One region of the Priestia sp. HNGD-A6 genome, then DNA from elsewhere that is predicted to be linked to it. Evidence: riboswitches for the same ligand, from Rfam matches in the RefSeq annotation. Region 1 holds a riboswitch; the other holds the start of a gene.
What was found. A riboswitch is a leader RNA that binds a small molecule or an ion and turns the genes downstream of it on or off. The one in region 1 is predicted to bind cobalamin.
Positions count from the first base shown of each region.

Region 2: another riboswitch for cobalamin. It lies ahead of metE (5-methyltetrahydropteroyltriglutamate--homocysteine S-methyltransferase); the one in region 1 lies ahead of SCI76_RS12405 (sodium:proton antiporter).

Region 1 is NZ_CP138621.1:2,455,425-2,458,585, reverse strand. Features, by position in the region: gene SCI76_RS12415 (undecaprenyl-diphosphatase) at 1-264, shown strand, start outside; gene SCI76_RS12410 (organic hydroperoxide resistance protein) at 417-836, shown strand; cobalamin riboswitch at 942-1,125, shown strand; gene SCI76_RS12405 (sodium:proton antiporter) at 1,258-2,055, shown strand; gene SCI76_RS12400 (M20 family metallopeptidase) at 2,285-3,161, shown strand, end outside.
Region 2 is NZ_CP138621.1:4,425,505-4,428,665, forward strand. Features, by position in the region: gene SCI76_RS22710 (metallophosphoesterase) at 1-67, shown strand, start outside; gene SCI76_RS22715 (hypothetical protein) at 225-395, shown strand; gene SCI76_RS22720 (hypothetical protein) at 654-905, shown strand; SAM riboswitch class I at 986-1,096, shown strand; cobalamin riboswitch at 1,176-1,365, shown strand; gene metE (5-methyltetrahydropteroyltriglutamate--homocysteine S-methyltransferase) at 1,515-3,161, shown strand, end outside.

The sequences.
Region 1 (3,161 bases):
TCTGCATTAGTTATCACTTTTACCATTTGGCTACATTTCAAACGTTCAGGGCGCATGTGGGTTGTAATGGGTGCACTCATTGCATTTTCACGCGTATGGGTTGGCGTTCACTATCCATTCGATGTGTTAACAGGAGCTATTCTAGGCTGCGTGCTCGCGTTGTTTATTCATTATGTTATTTTTAATACCAAAATTATGAGAGCTATTACCAATCTGTCTATTTTTCGAAAATCAGCTTATGACGGGCAGTCTCAATATTATTAAGAAAAAGCCGCAAATACGCGGCTTTTTTTATTGGGAAATTTTTAATGCATTTAATACTTGTTTTTTAAAATTAAATTGTGTACAATTAAATTACAGAAACGATAAACAAAAAACTTTTAATAAAATTACTAAAAAAGAGGAGAGATTTATACATGAAAGCTTTATATGAAACAACAGTCGTTAACACAGGTGGAAGAACAGGAGAAGTTCATTCTTTAGATAATATCTTTAATTTAGATGTTGCAACACCTCCAGCACTTGGTGGAGAAGCAACAACAGCAACAAACCCAGAGCAGCTATTTGCAGCTGGATACAGTGCTTGTTTCAACAGTGCGTTAGAATTTATGTTGAAAAAACATAACGTAGAAATCAAAAGCAGTGAAGTAAAAGCTACTGTTCAGCTGCTTCCAGATAAAGCTGATCAAGGAGTAAAAATTGCTGTAGCGCTTGAAGCTCATATCGAAGGCTTAGATTTAGAAACAGCGAAAAAATATGTAGACCTAGCCCACTCATACTGCCCGTATTCAAAAGCAATCAGCGGTAACGTAGACGTAACGGTAGAAGTAATTTAATTGCTTTAAAAATCCCTGCTAAGCATGTAAAGCTTAGCAGGGATTTTTTATTTGAATTTTCTCTATTCATTTGTAAGCGGTACTAGTATAATGAGGAAGAAAATGAATTATTCGCACAGTTTAGGTGCTCTTACATAGCGTAAGAGGTAACAGGGAATCGAGTGCAAATCTCGAGCGGTCCAGCCACTGTAAGCAGGGAGTTTTCTATCTTATCGTCACTCAAAACGGGGAAGGCGGTAGAAAATGATGATCTCAAGCCAGGAGACCTACCTATTCTGTACACTTGACTCTTCTAGGAAAGAGGCGGTGTATCAAGGTACGCAGTGAGCAATTGCTGTTTATTTTCATATGCCGACACATCCTCAATTTCTATAGAATTGAGGCTTTTTTACGTTTTATTTTAAAAAAAGGAGTGTAGGAAATGGAAGGTTTATCAGTTTTTTTACTTGTCTTTTTATTAGGAATCAGGCACGGATTGGATGCAGATCACTTAGCTTTTATTGATGGCCAGACCCGATATAATTGGCGAATGGGGAGCCGTTTTGCCCCGTGGGTCGGCACGCTGTTTTCACTAGGTCACGGAGGAATGGTGGCCGTCACGGCCGGGGTGCTTGGCGTGGTGATGAAGAATTTTACGTTTCCATCGTATTTCGATCATTTTGCATCCTGGGTATCCATTATCTCCCTCTTTCTAATCGGGACATTAAACACATATCATTTGCTTCGAACTAAAAACAAAGAAGAAGAGTTTCAGGTGAGCGGGTTAAAAGGGAAGTTTATTCCGAAAATCGCAAAAGGAACAACGAATCCTTTTTTAATTATTCTTGTAGGAGCGCTGTTTGCCCTAGCGGCTGAAACGGTCAGTCAAACGGCCGTGTGGTCTCTAGCTGTAGGGAACGCAGGCAAATATACGCCGCTTTTATTAGGACTAGTATTTATGTTTGGTATGATGCTGACAGATACAATCGATTCACTGATTGTACATAAAATGGTGAATGAATCGAGTAAGTTTGGGCAATCTGCTTCCCGCTTGATGGGCTGGGTTATTGTTATCCTCGCATACGGGGTGTCCTTCTACTTAGCATTCACTTTCTTTAATCCATGGGCCGAAGTAAACTTTGAAATGGTTGGCGTTATTTTGTTTGTTTTTTTAGTGTCTATGTTTGTTTTTGTAAGTGTGAAGTCAAAAGGGAAAAATATTAAAATAAATGTCAATTAGTCAAACGAAAGCTTTAATCTGTTGAAGATTGAAGCTTTTTTGTATGAATTTGTTGAAGTTTATGGCTATTTTCGGTCGGTTATGAATAAGTTAAAGTATTATCTATATTTAAAGGATGGAAAATTGTCTGAAAACCATTATAATTAAGGATAATTTAAGGTCGTTATGTGAAACGTAGAACATAGTTATACGTACGATAAATAAAAGCATTTAATGCAAGCAGCAGGGGTTGTTTGGAGGAGGAATTGATTTGAGTCAGGTAATGGTAGAACAAAGTGTATTTAGTTATTTAAAAGAACACGAACAAGAGATGCTTGAAGATTTAGTTGGATTTGTGAAAAAAGAATCACCGTCCTACAGTAAAGAGTTAGTAGATCAGTGTGGAATGTATTTAACGGAGCTGTTTCAAAAGCGTTTAGGAGTAGGCTACGAAATTATAGAAGAAAAAGAAGTAGGAAACCATTTGAAATTTACGATTGGAGAAGGAGAAAAGCAGCTTTTAATTATCGGTCACTTTGACACGGTATGGGAAAAGGGAAGGCTAAGTCTAAGAACAGAGGGAAACAAGCTGTACGGTCCGGGAATTTTAGACATGAAAGGCGGCATTGTGCAATCTATATGGGCGATTAAAGCGATTCAAGAGCTTGGCTTATCGCTCGATAAAAAAATTGTGTTTTTCTGCAATTCGGATGAAGAGATTGGGTCAATTTCTTCTAAAAAATACATTGAAGAAGAAGCACAAAGAAGTGAAGCAGTGCTAGTAGCAGAACCGGCGGTGGCGGGTTCAGGTGCGTTAAAAACGTCGCGCAAAGGAGCGGGAATTTTCACCGTAAAAGTATGGGGACGAGCAGCACACGCGGGTAATCACCACAAAGAAGGAATCAATGCGATTGAAGAGCTTGCGCGCCAAGTGATTTTCTTGCAGGGCTTAACAGATTATGAAAAAGGTACAACGGTGAACGTTGGAACATTTACGGGAGGCAGCGGTACAAATGTAGTGCCTGAATATGCAGAAGCACACGTAGATTTACGTGTTTCTACAGAAGAAGAAGCGAAACGTATGACGGATATTATTTTGAACTTAACACCCATCTTAAAAGGGATAA
Region 2 (3,161 bases), 2.0 Mb from region 1:
CCGGTACGACATTTTAGGACCTCTTCTTTGGAAGGATTTTGGACGACCTCGAAGAAGTTGTTTGTAAAAACAAGAAAGTAGAAAGCAAGGTTCAAAAAAAAGAGGCTGGGAAAAAAGGGTTTTAGGCGAAATGAAAAATGAACCATTGATCAAGATGCTTGATTAGTGGTTCATTTTTTTATTAGGGTAAACGTAGATTTCATGTGTATAGGTCTTTCTAGCAGGTGATTGGAGCACAAGACGAAGACTCCTGCGGGAAAAGCGGAACAGGTGAGACCCCACAGGAGCTTATGCGACGAGGAGGCTCAGCGACCGCCCGCGGAAAGCGAAGTCTTGTACGGAAATCAACTGCGGTGTCACAAGCGATTCAGCTCATGAATCCCATTTGCCTTTAGATTGGATTCACTTCGTTATGTCTCAACCTCTTTTGGAAAACCGTACGAAACCTTGTAGCAGAAGGCTAAGCCAAGCGTTATAATAGATAGTGAATGATGATATATTCTCTATATTTGTCATATATTTGTATTACATATGTAATTGAAGAAAAACATTCACTTGATATACTGTTTAATGACTTAACTTTATCTTAACATTCACAGTGAAATGCGTGTTTATAGAGGCTTAAAACATACACAGCAAATGGAGGAGCTATCATGGCAAACGAAAAGATGCAAGAAGGACTCAATCGTTTTATTAAGGAAGATTTAAATGACCTTTTAGGTAGACTGTTCCCCCTAATGGACCGAGAATGTGCGGAAGAAAAGAGAATGCTTATCGAAACGGCGGTAGAGTACATTTATTCTTCAGGGTATCATCAAGGAGCAAAAGACTTGATCGAAACACATCGAAAAGATGATTACAAATTATTAAGGCAAAAATTAGCGTCAACGCCTCCTGAAAACTAATTTTTTTGAAATTTCTTTTGACAACATAAATGTAAGGTGTTAAGATGACTCTACATTCAAAATATTATAAACAATTAAAACTCTTATTGAGAGAGGCGGAGGGACTGGCCCTGTGAAGCCCGGCAACCATTTAACAATCTTGTTAAAAAGGTGCTACATCCTGCAAAGCGTACAGCTTTGAAAAATAAGAGAGGATTTCATAGATACTATGCCTCTCTATTCATAATAGAGAGGCTTTTTATTTTATGTAAAGGTGTTTTGAATGAACAATTTCATAGAAATGCATCAGGTGCTGTGTAACGAATGTACGCAGCTTAAAAGGGAAGACCGGTGAAAAGCCGGCGCGGTCCCGCCACTGTAATGGGGAGCAACTTATTAACCACTGTTTCATGTTGAAATGGGAAGGGATAGGAAGCGATGAACCTAAGTCAGGAGACCTGCCTGTTGTATGCACTTAAGCTCTACGGGATATAGAGAGGAGTGAGGAATACGTGTTGAGAAAAACAGGCTATCTCAACTTTAGTTAAGTATGCGTATCATCTCTCTTTTCATTTCGAAAAGGGAGATTTTTTAGTTTAGCGATAAAAAAATATACAGGGAGTGGAAAAAATGAGCAGTGTAAAAAGTTCAAATGTAGGTTATCCAAGAATTGGTGAAAAACGAGAATGGAAAAAAGCGCTTGAGCAGTTTTGGGCAGGAAAGCTAGAGAAAGATATCTTTCTTCAGGAAATTGAAGCTCTTCGTCTAGGACATCTGAAAAAACAGCGTGACGCAGGAATTGAATTAATTCCAGTCGGCGATTTTAGCTTATACGATCACGTGTTAGATACAGCGGCTATGTTTGGTTTGGTGCCAAAGCGCTTTGAATATAGCGGAGGCCCGGTATCGCTTGAAACGTATTTTGACATCGCGCGAGGAACAAAAGGTGCGGTAGCTTCTACGATGACAAAATGGTTTAACACAAATTATCACTACATCGTACCCGAGCTTGAGGAATGTACGCCGGCACTTGTAGAAAATCGCCCGCTTCAATTTTACAAAGAAGCAAAACAAAAGCTGAATATCAAAGGCAAACCCGTTATTTTAGGTCCAGTAACATTTGTGAAGCTGTCAAAAGGATATAAAAAAAGTGAGTTTAAAAAAGTAGTTGAACAATTTGTTCCTCTTTATGCGACTATTTTAGCTGAGCTTCAGGCAGAAGGAGTAGAGTGGGTACAAATAGATGAGCCGGTTTTAGCTACAACGCTATCAAAAGAAGACCTGGCACTGTATAAAGAAGTCTATGAAGCTTTGAAAAAAGCGGCACCGAATGTAAAAGTCATTTTGCAAACGTATTTTGACAGCGTTGATTACTACAAAGAAGTTGTGTCTCTTCCTGTTCACGGAATTGGATTGGATTTTGTACATGACCGAGGAGAAAATCTCACGGCGCTTAATAAATATGGGTTTCCGACTGATAAAGTGCTGGCAGCAGGAGTGATTGACGGACGAAACATTTGGCGTGAAAACTTGGACGAACAGCTTTTAACAATCAGTGAAATTGAAGAAGCTGTATCAAAAGACCGTTTGATTCTGCAGCCTTCATCAAGTTTATTACATGTTCCTGTCACGGTGAAAAGCGAAAAAACCATTGAGCCAATTCTAAAAAACGCGCTGTCTTTTGCAGATGAAAAGCTAAAGGAAATCACGCTTTTAACAAAAGCGGTGCAGCAAGGAAAAGAAGCAATAGAAAAAGAAATAAGTGTAAGCAAAAAAGCGATTCAAGCATTAAATGGATCATCTTTTCGAAATCATCAAGACGTGCAAAAAGAGCTGAAGCAGCTGGACAGCTATAAAGCAGAGCGCCAAGCGCCGTTTGACGTACGTCAACGCGTTCAGCAAGAAGCATTTCAACTGCCGCTTCTTCCAACGACAACAATTGGAAGCTTTCCGCAAACAAAAGAAGTGCGAAAAGAGCGTCTGAAGTGGCGTAAAGGAGAGTTAAGCGACAAAGCGTATGAAGCGTACATTAACGCTGAAATCAAAAAATGGATTGAAATTCAAGAAAACATCGGCTTAGATGTCCTTGTGCACGGAGAGTTTGAGCGCACGGACATGGTTGAATACTTCGGTGAAAAATTAGGAGGTTTTCAATTTACAAAGTTTGGCTGGGTGCAATCATACGGTTCTCGCTGCGTGAAGCCGCCGCTTATTTACGGAGATGTCTCGTACGAGCAGGCGATGACGATCAAAGAAACGGTCTACGCACAGTCTCTA